DNA from 3 places in the Phyllobacterium sp. YR620 genome. Region 1 is predicted to be linked to each of the others. Evidence: riboswitches for the same ligand, from Rfam matches in the RefSeq annotation. Region 1 holds a riboswitch; each other region holds the start of a gene.
What was found. A riboswitch is a leader RNA that binds a small molecule or an ion and turns the genes downstream of it on or off. The one in region 1 is predicted to bind thiamine pyrophosphate.
Positions count from the first base shown of each region.

Region 1 (5,592 bases):
ATATCCTCTCAAGGCTCATCTATGGCTCGCGCCTGACGCTTTATGTCGTCATTCTCGTTGCGATCATCGCGGCGCCAATTGGGCTGCTCGTCGGTACGATCGCCGGTTACGCCGGCGGTTGGGTCGATGCCGTGTTGATGCGCATTACCGATATTTTCCTAGCCTTCCCCAAGCTCATCCTGGCCCTGGCGTTCGTCGCTGCCCTCGGGCCGGGCATTGAGAATGCCGTTATCGCCATAGCGATAACCTCGTGGCCGCCCTATGCGCGCATTGCCCGCGCCGAGACGCTGACGGTGCGCAACTCCGATTACATCGCCGCCGTCCGGCTGATGGGAGCATCGCCGACGCGCATCGTGCTCCGGCACATCATGCCGCTCTGCCTGTCGTCGCTTATCGTCCGTGTGACGCTCGACATGGCAGGTATCATCCTGACCGCTGCTGGCCTCGGCTTTCTTGGGCTTGGCGCACAGCCGCCCTTGCCCGAGTGGGGTGCCATGATCGCATCGGGAAGGCGTTTTATCATGGACCAATGGTGGGTCGCCGCCATGCCGGGCTTTGCCATCCTCATCGTCAGCCTTGGTTTCAATCTTCTTGGCGACGGGCTGCGCGACGCGCTTGATCCGCGAGGCAACAACCAATGAGCACCATGCTGACGGTTGACGACCTCCGCGTCACGTTTCCGACCCGCACGGGCGCCGTCAACGCGGTGCGTGGCGTGTCCTTCACGCTTGGGCGCGAACGCCTCGGCATTGTCGGTGAATCAGGCTCCGGCAAGTCGCAGACCGGCCGCGCCATCATGGGCCTCACTCCTCCGCATGCAACCATCACCGCAAAGACGCTGAACTTCGACGGCATCGATCTGCTGGAGACGTCCGTCAAGGAACGGCGGGCGCTGCGCGGCAATCGTATCTCCATGATCTTGCAGGATCCGAAATATTCGCTCAATCCGGTCATGAGCATCGGCAGGCAAATCGTCGAAACGCTCCGGACCCACGAGAAGGTCAGCAAGCGCGAGGCGCGCCGACGCGCGCTCGATATGCTGGCCGCCGTCCAGATACGCGACCCCGAGCGCGTCTACGATCTCCATCCGCACGAAGTATCGGGCGGCATGGGGCAACGCGCGATGATCGCCATGATGCTGATCACCGGACCGGAACTGCTGATTGCGGACGAGCCGACCTCCGCGCTCGATGTTACGGTCCAGCTCGACGTGCTGGGCATTCTCGACAATCTGGTGCGCGACAGGGGCATGGGCCTCGTTTTCATCTCGCACGATCTGCGGCTGGTTTCGTCGTTCTGCGACAGGGTCATCGTCATGTATGCTGGCCGCATCGTCGAAGAAATTGCCGCGACGGACCTGCGCAATGCCAAGCACCCCTATACGCAGGGACTGCTGAACTGCATGCCTGAAATAGGTGCCGACCGGCATCCACTGCCGACGCTCGACCGCAAACCGGAGTGGGCAGCATGACGCCGGCGCTGAAGATCGACAATCTCGAAGTGATGTTCAATCGCTTTCGCGCGCTGCGCGGCGTCAGCCTCGAGGTGGTGCCCGGCGAGTCCTTCGGTCTCGTCGGCGAATCCGGTTCGGGCAAATCGACGCTGCTGCGCGCCGTGGCGGGTCTGGCACCCGTGACCGCGGGGACTATCGAGGTCAATGGCAATTTGCTTGGCGCATCGCGCACAAAGGCCTTTTACCGCGAAGTGCAAATGGTGTTCCAGGACCCCTATGGTTCGCTGCATCCGCGTCAGACCGTGGACCGATTGCTCCTTGAGCCGCTGGCCGTACATGGATTCGGCGATATCGAGCGGCGCATCTTGCGGGCGCTTGACGAGGTCGGGCTCGGTTCCAGTTTTCGTTTCCGCTACTCGCACCAGCTGTCAGGCGGCCAGCGCCAGCGTGTCGCCATCGCCCGCGCTCTGATTCTCGAACCATCGATCCTGTTGCTGGACGAGCCAACCTCTGCGCTCGACGCATCGGTGCAGGCGGAGGTGCTGAATCTTCTCGAGCAGATCCGCCGCGACCGCAAGCTGACATTCGTCATGGTCAGCCATGATCTCGCAGTCGTAACGCACATGTGCGACCGGCTGATGGTAATGCAGCACGGCGCGGAGGTTGAACGGCTCACCGCGTCGGAACTTGCCCGCCGCCATGTAACGCGGGACTACACGCGCAACCTCCTTGTCGCGAGCCAAGGTTTTGTCCGCCCTGTCGTTCAAAACGCCTAATGCAGCTTCATCGAACATTTACCATTTGCAGACGCATTTCTTCCCCGACGCCGGTTCCAGGGCAGATCGTGAAAATCTGAACGAATTTCATAAGCCGTCATTTACGCCGGACAACTGATGGTTGCGCTCATCGACTGGAGTGGGGCCATGAAGTATCTACGTCAATTCATAAAAGACCGCCGCGGCGCAACCGCGATTACATTCGGCTTGCTGCTTGTACCGCTCCTGGGGTTTGCCGGGCTCGCCGTGGATTATAGCCGCGCCAGCAATGACCGTTCGCGGCTGCAGAATGCGGCCGACGCCGCGGCGCTTGCGGCAGCCTCGGTTTTCACCGGGTCCAACAAAGCGGCCGCCGAGGCGAGGGCACGTGCCTTCCTCCAGGCCAATCTCGGCCTGCGCGCCGAAGATATCAATTTGAACTTCAGTACCGAAAATCAAAAGGTTTCCATCACCCTTGGCGGCCAGACCAGCACCCTGTTCATGCATGTTCTCAACAAGGACAACATGCCGATCAACGTCAACGCCACGGCGCTGGCGCCATTGAAGCCGACGACGGCCAAGATCACGATCGACAAGGTTACGGGCTACTGGTTCAAGAAAGTTTCGATCATCGTCGTGCGCAATGGCAAGGACGTTGTCGTCGGCACCATCAAATACACCGCGACCGACCATAACCTCTACAACGGTAACGGCGGCGGTAAAACAGACCCGGATATCAATGTTCCGATCACGTTCGACCTCGGTGATTACACCAAGCTGTACCTCAAGATGGAAATCAAGAATGATGGTTGCGACATCGGCTACAAGGACAAGAACGGCGGGAAATCGCGATACGTCGATTGCATTGCCACAAGCGAGTCCGGCTATTCGAAATACAATTCCACGCTGAAGACCGACGACCCGAACACGGTCAACCATCTGTTCGTGGACGGCGTGCAACTGCCGTTGGGATCGAAGCCCCCACTCGATGATCTGATGAATTGTGACAACACGCCCCATAGCCATGCGTGGGAAGACGGCGGCGGCTGGGCCAACCAGGACTTCTACTACAAGATCACGGCCGCCTGTAAATCGGTCGACGGCGAGAACGTTCGCCTGACCCACTAGGACCTGACGCGGCGCGATTGACTTTAATCTCGCGCCGCTCCATCATCGCTTCATTCCGAGGGGGGCACTGTACAGTGCTGAGATAGCGTCGAGCTGGACCCTTGAACCTGATCCGGGTCATGCCGGCGTAGGAACGGGAATTGAGCAAAGTTCGCGCCTTTTCAGCTTCACCTTCGCGCATGACCGGATCTCCAAAAGCAATGGAGTCCAGAGCGTGCCCTACATCCTGACATCTGAACTGCGGCGGTAGCTGCATGCGCCTCGTTATTCGCATGGTCGCGGCGCTTGCCGCCGTCTTTGCTTGCTGGCAAGTGGCGGTCTGGCTGTTCCAGCCTCCGCGATTCATTCTGCCTGGGCCAATTGCGGTGGTGTCGGCGCTTGTCGAACAGCGGCAATATCTTGGCGTCAACGCATCGATCACGCTCATCGAGGTCCTGCTTGGACTGGCATTCGGCGCGCTCGCCGGCATTATTATCGCGCTGCTTGTCGCCGCCATTCCCGCCTTTCGCCATGTCGTCTGGCCGCTTCTTCTTGTCTTGCAGGTATTCCCGGTATTCGCCATCGCGCCGCTGCTTGTCCTGTGGTTCGGCTTTGGACTTGCCTCCAAGGTGGTGATGGCAAGCCTCATCATCTTCTTTCCCGTCGCATCGGCCTTTGCCGATGGCCTGCAGCGAACCAACCGCGACCTCCTCGATGCGGCTTCGCTCACGCAAGCGACGCCGCTCGCAACCCTGCTTCTCGTTCGGGTTCCTAGCGCCTTGCCCTCGCTCGGATCGGGCCTGCGGGTCGCCGCCGTCTTTGCCCCGATCGGCGCCGTGATTGGCGAATGGGTCGGCTCGTCGCGCGGGCTCGGCTTTGTCATGCTGCAAGCCAATGCCCGCATGCAGACCGAAACCATGTTCGCGGCACTGATGATCCTCGCCGCCCTCACCGTGATCCTGCGCTTTCTCGTCGACGCCCTGACCCGCCGCCTTACCCCTTGGGCGCCGCAAACATGAGCAACTCCCATCATCGCAACAAAGGACGACTGATGTTCCGCACACGCTTATCGATCCTCGCCATATGCCTTGCGCTCTGCGCCGCAACCGCGCCCGCCAGTGCCGCCGACAAGTTGACGGTACTGCTCGAATGGTTCGTCAATCCGGACCACGCCCCTCTTATCATCGCCCGCGAGAAGGGATTCTTTGCCGATGCCGGCCTTGATGTGAATCTCATGCCGCCAGCAGACCCGGCCGCACCGCCACGCCTCGTTGCGGCAAAGCAAGCAGAGGTCGCCATCCACTACCAGCCTAATCTCTACCTCGACCATGACACCGGCCTGCCGCTGGTGCGCTTCGGGACGCTGGTGGAAACGCCACTCAACACGGTGATGACGCTGGCCGATGGTCCGATCAAAAGCCTCAAGGATTTGAAGGGCAAGAAAGTCGGCTTCTCGGTCTCCGGGTTCGAGGATGCGATGCTCGGCGCCATGCTCAAGTCCGAAGGCATGTCCATCAAGGACGTGGAACTGATCAACGTCAATTTCGCCCTGTCAGCCTCGCTGATCGCGGGGCAGGTCGATGCGACGGTCGGAGCCTACCGCAACTTCGAACTGACCCAGATGGCACAGGAGGGTCACAGCGGCCGCGCCTTCTTTCCCGAGGAGCACGGCGTGCCGGTCTATGACGAACTCATCTTCGTCACGCACCGGGATCTCGTCACCGACAATCGCCTGCCGCGCTTTCTCGGCGCTGTCGAAAAGGGGGCAATCTATCTGACCAATCACCCGGACGAGAGCTGGCAGATTTTCATCAAGGCCTACCCGGATCTCGACAATCCGCTGAACAGGCAGGCGTGGACGGACACGCTGCCACGCTTCGCCAAACGGCCGGCGGCTCTCGATCGCGGCCGCTACGAACGCCTCGGTGTCTTCCTGCACGAAGCAGGGCTGATCAAATCGATCCCCGCCGTCGGCGACCTCGCCGTCGAACTCTCCCAACCTCCTTCGCTCTGATGAAAGAGAAGATCATGCCAAAAGTAGATTTCCGGCTGAATGCCATTGTCGATGTCGACGCTATTGGCGGCGAGCAAGACCTTGGTGCTCTAGCGCTCGCTGCGGCGCGAGGCGGCGCCACGATCATCCAATATCGCGACAAGAATTCGCCAACACGAAAGATGGTGGAACGTGCCCATGCGATCCGGGCAGCGCTGGGCGGCAGCGGCGTTCCTTTCGTCGTCAACGACCGGGTCGACGTGGCGCTTGCCACGGGTGCCGAC
Region 1 covers NZ_FNJP01000005.1:403,260-408,851, reverse strand. Annotated here, with positions in the region: gene nikC (nickel transporter permease) at 1-641, shown strand, start outside; gene BLR72_RS18185 (ABC transporter ATP-binding protein) at 638-1,471, shown strand; gene BLR72_RS18180 (ABC transporter ATP-binding protein) at 1,468-2,229, shown strand; gene BLR72_RS18175 (TadE/TadG family type IV pilus assembly protein) at 2,377-3,336, shown strand; TPP riboswitch at 3,385-3,487, shown strand; gene BLR72_RS18170 (ABC transporter permease) at 3,591-4,334, shown strand; gene BLR72_RS18165 (ABC transporter substrate-binding protein) at 4,367-5,329, shown strand; gene thiE (thiamine phosphate synthase) at 5,344-5,592, shown strand, end outside.

Region 2 (5,592 bases), on a different contig from region 1:
AGTAAGCCAAGGCGTCGAAAATATGTCAAAGGTCAGAGTCTTTCGTACCGAGGTATTTCCGCAACAGCGATGGTCCTTGTTCGGATAAAAGTTCCTGTGCGGGTCCTTTGGCCGCGATCGTGCCATTGTCGAGAAAGACCAGGATTGACCCCATGCGCAGCGCATCGTCAGGATGATGGGTGACCATGACCACGGTCATCGCGGTTTCGCGCTGCAGGGTTTCGACGAGGTCAAGCATTTCATGGCGCAGCGCCGGTCCCAGCGACGCAAAAGCTTCATCGAGCAGGAGTACCGGCCGCTTGCGCACAAGAGCCCGGGCAATGGCGACGCGTTGGCGCTCGCCGCCGGACAAGGCTTCAGGCTTCCTTTGCTCCTTGCTGGCCAGACCGACCTTGCGGATTGCTTCCATGATCGCGGCACGGTCGGCGACGTCAAGGCGCAAATCCGGCCGCCGGCCCAGCCCGACATTGGCCGCGACATCGAGATGAGCAAACAGATTATTCTCCTGAAACACCATCGAGACCGGCCGCTCGGCCGGGGCGGCGCGCGTCACGTCCTTGCCCTCGATGAAAATACGCCCAGACTTAGCCGGCTCGAAGCCGGCGATGAGGTTAAGCAACGTCGATTTCCCCGATCCGCTCGGCCCGATGATGGTGACGATGGAGGAAGGCTCGATGACAAGGTCAAAATGCATCGCCATCTCGCCATAATTGAAATCCACCGATTCGAGACGAATTTCCGCGCCCCGCCGCGTTCCGTCACTCCAGCGTTCAACCATCGCTACGTACCTCGCGTGTCTTCAGGCGGTTGGCGGCCCTGTCAGCAAGGATCATTAGGAGCAAGCACAGGCAGCCGAGTATCAGGGCGAGACCGGCCGCATCCTGAGTGCGATAGCTGCCCACGCGCTGCAACAGGAGGTAGGGCAGCGTCTGGACAGCGTCATTTCCGAAAAGCGCGATCGTTCCGAGATCGCCGAGCGAAAGCGCCATTGCGAATGCAAAGGCAATCCACAAAGGCTGCCGCAATACCGGCCAGTCGATGAGGCGGAGCCGGTTCCATCCCCTGATGCCCAGTTCCGCGCAGAGCCGATTATGGCGGCTCGCCGCCGTATCCCAGGCCGGTCGCAGAATGCGGTATGCGAATGGAATTGCCATCGCCGCATTGACGCTCACGACCATTACCGGCGCAAGCCTGAACGGATCGACGAAATGGCGCGACAGGATGAACCACCCCGCTCCGATGACGATCGGTGGCACAACCATGATGAGGCTGGCGCCAAGGTCAAGGGCGCGTTCAAAAATGCCGGGCGTTCCGTAACGGCGGCGGTTTGCGATGTCCTCGCGTGCCGTAACGAGGACGAGCGAAATCAGCGTTGCAAGAAGGCCGGCGCCAGCGCCAAGGCAGAGGCTCGTGAGGATTGCCCGCCACACCTGCGTTTCGCCCATCAAACGCCAAAGGTCGGCAGAAAGACCGGAAACCACGGTGCCTGCCATGGGCAGTCCCACGAAGAGCACGCCGACGAGAATGAGGATAGTATCCAACGACCTTGCCCGGGCATAGGGCCTATCGAAGCGCCGGGCCGTCGTGCGCAGGCTGAACCCCTCTTCCGTAGGCCGGCCGGCCATGCTGAGGAGCAAAAGTACCGCGACCGTCAGGGTCAGTTGCAACAGGGTCAGCGATACGGCACGCGCGATATCGAAGTCGAAGTGGAGCGCCTGGTAGATCGCCACTTCCAGCGTTGTCGCGCGCGGCCCGCCGCCAAGCGTCAGCACGATGGTGAAAGACGTAATACACAGCATGAAGATCAGCCCGGCAATGCCGGCAAGATTGCGCCGTATTACCGGCCATTCGATCAGGCGAAACTGCGCCAATGCGCGCATGCCGAGCTGAGCGGAGAGCTTCCAGTAATCTTCCGGAATTGAATCGAGGCTGGCGAGAATGAACCGCGTTGCCAGCGGCAGGTTGAAGAACACGTGGGCGATCAGAATGCCAGTGAGGCCGTAGATGTTCGGTATGATTTCAGAGCCGGATTGCGCGAACAGCGCAGCGAGAAGGCCGTTGCGTCCGTAAATGCTGGTGATCCCGAGCACAGCGACAAGCGCAGGCAGGGCTAGGGGCAGGGCGAAAAGGCGCAAGATCATCGGCCGCCCCGGAAAATCAGGATTGGCATGGAGGGCCCGGGCCAGCGGGATGGCAAAGGCGATCGAGAGCAGCATTGAAAGAACGGCCTGCAACAGGGTGAAGCGTGCAACTCTCCACAAATAGCTGTCGAATGCAGCAAAGCCTTCGGTATTGCCACGCAATGCCTCGCTCAGGAGACCGAGCAAGGCTCCCCCCGCAAGCAGGGCGAGAAAGGCCAGGGCGAGTGCCCCGGCCAAAGGTTTGAGGGAGATGGTGGGCGTCAATGCGTTACAGGCTCATCGACGCAAGCCACTCGTCGATCCAGGCCTTGCGGTTCTTGGCGACTTCCTCCGGCGAGAACATCAGGGTCGTTACGGGCTTTACCAGCCTGTCGAAGGCCGGGTTCAGCGGCGCGCTGGTTTTTGCCGCCGGGAACATCCAGTTGTTTTCCGGGATGGCGTCCTGGAAGGCAGGCGAGGTCATGAAGGCAAGAAATTCCTTGGCCAGCGGGTTCTTCGCGCCCGTCGTGGTCTGGCCCGCGACCTCAACCTGCAGATAGTGGCCTTCGGCGAACGAGGCCGCCTTGTAGCGCTCGGTCTTTTCGGCGATCTCGTGATAGGCAGGAGATGTCGTATAGGAGAGGACAAGCGGCGCTTCACCCTTGGTGAAGAGGCCGTATGCTTCCGACCAACCGGGCGTAACGGTCAAGACGCGGTTCTTGAGCTTGGCCCAAGCTTCCCCCGCCTTGTCGCCATAAACCGATTTTACCCACAGGAGCAGTCCGAGGCCCGGCGTCGAAGTACGCGGGTCCTCTATGACGATCTTCTGTTTCGGATCGCCTTCGACGAGGTCCTTGAGGCTCGCGGGAGGGTTCGTCAGCTTCTCCGTGTCATAAATCGCGGCAAAGTAGCCATAGTCGAAGGGCACGAAAATATCGTCCTTGTAGCCACCCGGAATTGCTACTGCCTTCGTATCGATGCCGTGCGGTGCGAAGAGGCCGGTCGCTGCCGCCTCATAGGTGAGGTTCGTATCAAGACCGAGCACAATGTCCGCCTTCGTTGCAGCGCCTTCGAGCTTTAACCGGTTAAGAAGGGCAACGCCGTCGGTCACGCCAACGAAGTCGACCGTGCAACCGCACTGTTTCTCGAAAGCCTCTTTAACCTTGGGGCCGGGGCCCCACTCCGCGGTGAAGCTTTCATAGGTATAGACGGTGAGCTTGCCTTCGGCGTTGGCACCCGCCGGGAAAGCGAGGACCAGCGCACCGATCATGAGTGCAAATTTCAATAGTGTCGTTAGCGGCCGCATCGGCGCCTCCTTAGCTTGATGTTCAAAAGGATTGGTGCGCCGGCTGTGATGCCGCGTCTAATCCCTCCGCCGGTACAAACCGGATCAGGTTCCGCGGGTTGGCAGGTGTTTCACCTTGTGCCTCTCAGCCTGTCATTTCTGGCAGGCACCCCGTTAGAGCGTTGCAAAGATTAAAGAAAAACATTGGTCGGCGCAAGCCGATTGCCCGTCTTGCGTGTGGTTGCGATCGCAATGTCGGGGGGCCGGTTAATCCGCGCTGATTAACCCGGATTTGTGTGAAGCCATGCGTCCCCGAATCTGCTAGATTTCCCTTCAGAACAATAAGAAGACTAAGGGGGCAGAAATGTTCGAACTCACGGATGGGGCCATGCTGGTGGTCATCGCCATCGCCACGGCAATCGGGGCTTACATATTCTACGGTATCTCGCTGGTGCAGCTTACAGGGTTTTAGCGTTCGCACGCGTGCCTTTGCCCGGCAGCTTCATGCCACGCTGAACGACGCTATGCGGCGCGAGTGCCGCATGCTATGGCCGCGTCATGAGCAAGTTTGTCATTCTTCTCGGCGGAACCGTCCACGCCAATGATCGCCTCAGGGACCTCGTCGCCGGTGCCCGCGTCCTTGCGGCCGATGGCGGCATAGCACATGCCGAAGCCCTCGGCCTCGAACCCGAGCTTTGGCTCGGCGATTTCGATTCGACGTCACCCGAACTCGACCGGCGTTATGCGCATGTTCCCCGCTCGGTTTTCCCGGCTGCAAAGGATATGACGGACGGCGAGCTGGCGCTCAACGAGGCCTATCGGCTCGGAGCAACGGAAGTCGTTCTGTGCGGGGCGTTCGGCGGTTCGCGCACCGATCACACGCTCCTGCATCTCACCATGGCGACGGCCCATGCGGCCGAGGGCCGCAAGATAATCCTCTCCAGCGGTGATGAAGAAGCGCATCCGCTGGTCGCAGGTTCCTACAGGTTCGATTTCCCCGAAGATACGCTCTTCAGCATTGTTGCATTTTCGCCATTGCACGGGCTTTTTATCGAAGGCGCGCGCTGGCCGCTGCAAAATATGGAACTTTCTTTCGGTTCATCGCTTACTGTCTCGAATTCGGTACGCGGAACTCTCCGGGTATCGCTCGATTCAGGTAAGGCAATCCTGATTGCTGCCTTGCAACCGGCGCCCGGCTTGTAAAAAAAAGCGCTAGATGCAATTGTTGCAGGACAGCATTGGGGACGCAAGCTGTTGAAATTTGGTTCTAACAACGGGAGAGGTCTTCCATGTTGAAAAGTTTGTCCACGATTGCAGTCGCCGGACTCCTGGCGTTTTCGGCCGCCGGGTGCACCACTTCTGATCAGCGCGTCGCCGGCTACGGCGTAGGCGGTGCGGCATTGGGTGCATTGGCTGGCGGTGCAATCAACGGTGGCAAGGGCGCCCTTGCAGGTGCTGCAATCGGCGGTGCCGGTGGTGCTTTGGTTGGTGCTGCCACCAACAACAATAGCAATCGTTATTGCACATACGAGAATCGTTATGGCCAGCGTTATCAGGCTCCGTGCCGATAATCTGTTATTTCCAGCATAAGAACAGGCCGGGATTTTCCCGGCCTGTTTTTTTTGGGCCAGGGCGGAATAGCCCAACGACGCTACTGATCGTAGGTGAGCGTGGCGTACGCAGACCCTCCACCGGCTTCATACAGCCATGATCCTCGGGACACGAGCCGAGAATATCGACGAGCGCTCCGCCATAATTTGTTGGTAAGCGCGACGGAAAACTTTCTTCTGCCTTATTGGCACAGCAGGGTCCGCCGCATCTGTTTTGGACATGAAAGGATTTGTCATGAAGTTACGTCTGACCGCGATTGCGGTATCCGCGCTGCTGGCCGTTTCTGTTGCCGGTTGCGCAACGAGCGAGCAAAACGTACGTGGAGGGACGGGCGCCCTGATTGGCGGTGGCCTGGGTGCGATTGCCGGGCAGGCGCTGGGGCATGACACGAAGAGCACGGTGGTTGGCGCAGCAGGCGGTGCCTTGCTCGGTGCCGCAATCGGTACCGTAACGACGCCGCAAGGCCAGACGCAGAACCTCTGCCGCTACCAGCGGCGTGACGGCTCGATCTATACCGCGCCTTGCGAAGGCAATGGCGGCGGCGCCTATGGCGGCAGCGGATACTGATTTTCAACG
Region 2 covers NZ_FNJP01000002.1:686,001-691,592, forward strand. Annotated here, with positions in the region: gene thiQ (thiamine ABC transporter ATP-binding protein) at 26-778, opposite strand; gene thiP (thiamine/thiamine pyrophosphate ABC transporter permease) at 771-2,405, opposite strand; gene thiB (thiamine ABC transporter substrate binding subunit) at 2,410-3,426, opposite strand; TPP riboswitch at 3,471-3,589, opposite strand; gene BLR72_RS10135 (thiamine diphosphokinase) at 3,964-4,608, shown strand; gene BLR72_RS10140 (hypothetical protein) at 4,695-4,976, shown strand; gene BLR72_RS10145 (glycine zipper 2TM domain-containing protein) at 5,251-5,583, shown strand.
Region 2: it holds a riboswitch for thiamine pyrophosphate, as region 1 does, so the genes downstream of both, thiB (thiamine ABC transporter substrate binding subunit) here and BLR72_RS18170 (ABC transporter permease) in region 1, are expected to answer to the same signal.

Region 3 (5,592 bases), on a different contig from region 1:
TCGCCGCCGGATGGCCCTTGGCAAGGTCGGCCGCATGGGCGGCGATCTTGTAGGTGATGACGCCGACCTTGACATCGTCCCGATTGGGCAGGCCGAGATGCTCCTTGGGTGTGACGTAGCAGAGCATTGCTGTGCCGAACCAGCCGATCATTGCCGCGCCGATACCGGAGGTGATGTGATCGTAGCCGGGTGCAATATCGGTCGTCAGCGGTCCTAGCGTATAAAATGGGGCCTCGCCGCAAACGGCGAGTTGCTTGTCCATGTTCTCCTTGATCTTGTGCATCGGCACATGGCCGGGCCCTTCGATCATCACCTGGCAATCCTTGGCCCACGCGATCCGGGTGAGTTCGCCCAGCGTCTCGAGTTCGGCAAATTGCGCCGCATCGTTGGCATCGGCGATTGAGCCAGGCCGCAGCCCGTCACCCAGGGAGAAGGAGACATCATAGGCGCGGCAAATATCGCAGATTTCCGCGAAATGCTCGTAAAGGAAGCTTTCCCTGTGGTGATGCAGGCACCACTTCGCCATGATCGAGCCGCCGCGCGAGACAATGCCGGTCACCCGGTTGACGGTGAGCGGGATGTAATGAAGCCGCACCCCGGCATGGATGGTGAAATAGTCGACGCCCTGTTCCGCCTGTTCGATCAGCGTATCGCGGAAAATCTCCCAGCTCAGGTCCTCGGCGATACCGCCCACCTTTTCCAGCGCCTGATAGAGCGGCACGGTGCCGATCGGCACTGGCGCGTTGCGGATGATCCACTCGCGGATATTGTGAATATTGCGCCCGGTCGAAAGGTCCATGACCGTATCCGCGCCCCACCGCGTCGCCCAGACCATTTTCTCGACCTCCTCGGCCATCGAAGAGGTGACAGCGGAATTGCCGATATTGGCATTGATCTTGACGAGGAAACTGCGGCCGATGATCATCGGCTCGAGTTCGGGGTGGTTGATATTGGCTGGGATGATCGCCCTGCCCCGCGCGATCTCGTCGCGCACGAATTCGGGCGTCACATAGTCCGGTATCGCCGCTCCGAAGGATTCGCCGTCGCGCGCCATCGCGCTCCTGGCCGCCTCGCGGCCAAGGTTTTCGCGAATGGCGACAAACTCCATCTCCGGCGTAACGATCCCTGCCCGCGCATAGGCGAGTTGGGTAACCGCACGGCCGTCCCTGGATCGGCGTGGCCTGCTGAGGCTGGAGAAAGCCGGCGTCAGGCGTTCGCCGGTCGCAAAGCCATTATCGGCGGGGAGAACGTGGCGGCCGTCATAAACAATCGTGTCGCCCCTCACCTCAAGCCAGGCCTCCCGCATGCGTGGCAGGCCCTGCGCAATATCGATCGTCACGAGCGGATCGCTATAGGGGCCGGACGCATCATAGACGGTGACATTGGGCTCGCCCGCCGTTGGATGCACGGCAATTTCGCGCATCGGTACGCGCAAATCCGCATATATGCGCCCGGGCTTGTAGACCTTGGTCGATGCAGGGAGCGCGCCGGTCGAAACGATTGGAGTAATTGCGGTCATCATCAGGTTCCTTTGCTCCGCGAACGCTCAAAAACGCCCGCCAGTTCAAATTGCCCGCATGCCATTATGGCCATGCAGGCGCGAAACCCAGTTCTGTGCCGGAAGGATGAAAGGCTTGTGCGAACTACAACAGGAGATCCCTGGCCCGCGCAGACTTTTGCACCGTCCCTACGCCAGTATGAACTGGATCAGGTTCAACGGGTCACTGCGCTTGCCGATGGCCAGCAGTATCTCAGCCCCTTGTCGGGACCCCCCTGGTGAATGTCTCTAAGAGACCCGCCTGCAACGCCGTTGTCAAGCGGGTCAATACGTCAGCTCAGGCGCGCAGCGGCTTCAGGGCCTCTGCCCACTTGGCAAGCTCCGCCAGCATTGTCGCCGCGCTGCCCGTCATCGATTCGGTGGCTTGGAAGACGCCTTCATCATCAATGAACTGCTGATACGAATGCACGGCAACGCCCTCGGGAATCGGCATCATGCGCAAGCCCGCAATCAGCCCTTTCACCGACTCGACCGAGCGCAAGCCGCCGGATACGCCGCCATAGCTGACGAATCCGGCCGGTTTGTAATTCCACTCCTTCGACAGGTAAATCAAAGCGTTGATGAGCGATGGCGGAGCGAAATAATCATATTCCGGCGTAACGAAAACGGTTGCGTCTGCCGCATCGACGAGGCTGCTCCAACGCTTGGTATGAGCCTTTTCATATTTCTGCATGCGGGGATGATGCGGTTCATCAAGGAGAGGCAGGTTTATCTCGGCAAGGTCGATCAGCGCGGTTTCGAACCGGGCATCCAAGCTAGCAAATTCATGAAACCACTTTGCGACTGCCGGACCGCCACGACCCGGGCGTGTGCTGGCAATGATAATGTTGAGGTTGAGCGCCATATGCTTGTCTCCATGATGCCTGACTGAATGCCCGCATGAATAGGCAGGCTGTGTGGCCGCGCAAGGAGGCACTTCCTGGAAACCGCCCAAGCGACGATCCCGGCCGACCATACAGGGCCAGGAAAAAACGAAACCCGCCCGGGCAAGGCCGTGCGGGTTTTCTCGCTATAAAAATGACCGGACGGGCCGGTCACCGACTATCGGTTGAAATCGCCACCGGCATTGCCATTCGGACGCGGCGGGCGTTCCTTCTTCTTCGGCCCTGGCAGAAGACCTTCGCGCTGTGCCTGCTTGCGCGCTGCCTTGCGGGCGCGGCTGACGGCTTCAGCTTTTTCACGGACACGGCGCTCGGACGGCTTTTCGAATGCCTGGCGCGCCTTCATTTCGCGGAAGAGACCCTCCCGCTGCATCTTTTTCTTCAGGACCCGGAGGGCCTGTTCAACATTGTTGTCTCGAACGAGTACTTGCAATCGTTTTCCTTACCCATGCTTGCCTCGTCTTGCGCAATAGCAATTGGCTACAATCAGACAAGCGTTTGAAGAATTGCCCCTGTGGCAATCCGGAGAAGCGCGGACTTTATGCATTTCCGCGCCAAAAATCCAGCCTGCCCGAGCAATTTACTCGGGCTTTGCTGCAAAGAAACCGCCTTTTACGGCAGGATGGTGACAACCGCTTCAAGAATAACGCACATTGACGTGCGCCAAACCGAATCAGAGAGCGGCGGTGACGATGATCTCGACCTTGTATTCGGGCGTTGCGAGCTTGGCTTCGCCGGTCGCGCGCGCGGGCGTATTGGCCGGATCGACCCAGCTATCCCACACGGCGTTCATCTCGCTGAAGTCCTTCATGTCGTCGAGCCAGATAATGGCCTGGAGCAGCTTGGACTTGTCGGTGCCGGCTTCCTTGAGCAGGCGATCGACGGCCGCAAGCACATCCTTGGTCTGCTCGGTAACACTCTTGCCCGGGCCACCCACCTGCCCGGCGAGATATACCGTGTTGCCATGGATAACGGCCTGGCTCATGCGTGGACCAACTTCAATACGACGGATGCTCATGGGAAGTCTCCTCTAGCGTTTGCCGGCAGGTTGAGCCTGCCTCGCGTGCATGAAAAAAGGGCCATGCGGCCCTTTTTTCGAAAGAATGGTGGGCACAGTAGGGATCGAACCTACGACCCGCTGATTAAGAGTCAGCTGCTCTACCAACTGAGCTATGTGCCCGTCAGCCGCTGTGACGACCGAAAGTGAGGGCTCTATAACGGGGCATTTCCTGCCTGTCCAGCCCTTCTTGAAAACTTTATGACGGCCGCGCACAGGAACAGCGCAAGGCAGCATATCAAGCAAAAAGACGGCCCTCCGCGACCTTGACCGCCGAACCGCCAATACGCGCGCCTAGGAGCTTCTCCTCGGCAATATCCAGCTCCAGTTGCAGGCGCGACGGCCTGCCCATCTCGTGGCCTTGTTCGATCGAGAGCCGCAGCACTCCGTCGAGCGGCCTGTCGAAGGCATGGATGGCGCCGGCAAAGGCCGCCGTCGCCGAGCCTGTCGCAGGATCCTCGTAGGTGCCGTCATCGCTGACGAACATGCGCGAATGAAAATGGCTGCCGTGCAGGATAGTTTCGCGGCAATAGCAGTAGACCGGCAACTGGCGATGCCCGATGGTCGGGGCAACATCCTTCATCGCCGTCTGGTTGATACGGATGCGGCCAGCCGATTCGAGACCATGGACCGGGACCATCATGAATGGCACGCCCGCGTCCCAGATGCTCGGCACATGGTTTTCGAAGCCGATCTCCCGCGGTTCGAGCCGCAGCGCGTTGGCAATTGCGATCCTGTCGTAGTTGTAGGGTATCTGCACGGGAAGCTTCGGCAGGTCGAACTCCGCAAAAGCACCGCTCGCGGTAAGGCGGACGCCGCAGCGCACCGGGCCAACCTGCTCCTCAAGAATGATCAGCGCGTCCTGATCCTCCTCGACGGCGCCAAAGCGTCGTTGCGCCAGCGAAATCGCCGTGCCCACGGTCGGATGACCGGCAAACGGCATCTCATAGTCCGGTGTGAAGATACGCGCCCAGGCCGTATGTGCCGGGTTCTTTGCCGCAAGCACGAACACCGTTTCGGAAAGGTTGAACTCCCGCGCAATCTTCTGCATTGCCTCGCTGTCGAGCCCATCGGTATCGTGGACGATGGCCAAGGGATTTCCCGCCAGTACCTTGTCCGTAAAGACGTCGTAGACTTCGTAGTTCCGACCAGCCATTTGCGTTCTCCCCGCGTGAATGCCGCAGAAATTAGTGGATGGTCCCGCCCATTCAAGCCAAAGCTTGTGACGGTTACATTCTGGGCGGGTCCGAGGCCTGAAAGCTTACGCTCTTGAGGCGCAAGCTCAAGACCGGCCGAAGTGCCAATCTGCAAAGGCGCGAAATGTCGGCGGCGTCGCCTCGCGCATTGCACCGGCGCCGGAAATCGCAACAATATCATCGAGTTCCGGATCGTTTTCCGAGGCAATGTGCGCGCGGATGCGATCGAGAATGGTCGCGGCGGTCAGATCGAAATAGTGGCGGCGGAACAGCGCGATGCTGCGGTTCACGGTTACGAGATATATGGCATCGTCCCTGCGTGCCGCCCGCGAAAGATCAATGCCCGTTTCCTCTTCGACTTCACGCATCATATTGCCGTCGATATCGATATGGTCGCCGGCGACATCGTCCTCGTCGAAGGATCCGGCTGGAAAATAGATGCGGCCCGCAGCCGAGGTCGAAGGCGCCATACGGCCAGCGATCAACCTGTTGTCGCTGGAAACGATGACGCCCACGCCAAAAATGTGCCAGGGCTTTTCGACGGACGCATTGCCCTTCCAGTGCATCATCGTTGCAAAGCGCGTGCGGTGATATCGCGCGCGGAAATCGCCACCCGCAACCGACGCCTCTTCCGCCATGAAGAACGGACCATTGAACAAGGCAGGGTTGTCGGCGGTCGCGCGCGACCAGTTTGCCGCAATATCCGCGCTGTTCTGCAATTCATAGGCCAGGGGCGCGCCGTCAATGCGCAGGGTCGCGCTCTTCAGCGGAATGACCGCGCCTTCCAGAATATCCAGCATTGTTCAAACCATATCGAGAGTGACTGCCACCGGGCAATGATCACTGGCCTTGGGCCGGTCCCAGCCAGTGCGTGGAAAGCGATCGACCTCTTGGCCGGGC
Region 3 covers NZ_FNJP01000001.1:774,168-779,759, reverse strand. Annotated here, with positions in the region: gene thiC (phosphomethylpyrimidine synthase ThiC) at 1-1,519, opposite strand, end outside; TPP riboswitch at 1,667-1,785, opposite strand; gene BLR72_RS03610 (NADPH-dependent FMN reductase) at 1,836-2,402, opposite strand; gene rpsU (30S ribosomal protein S21) at 2,600-2,872, opposite strand; gene BLR72_RS03600 (RidA family protein) at 3,113-3,457, opposite strand; tRNA gene BLR72_RS03595 (tRNA-Lys) at 3,544-3,619, opposite strand; gene BLR72_RS03590 (PhzF family phenazine biosynthesis protein) at 3,735-4,652, opposite strand; gene BLR72_RS03585 (NUDIX hydrolase) at 4,779-5,492, opposite strand; gene BLR72_RS03580 (endonuclease/exonuclease/phosphatase family protein) at 5,496-5,592, opposite strand, start outside.
Region 3: it holds a riboswitch for thiamine pyrophosphate, as region 1 does, so the genes downstream of both, thiC (phosphomethylpyrimidine synthase ThiC) here and BLR72_RS18170 (ABC transporter permease) in region 1, are expected to answer to the same signal.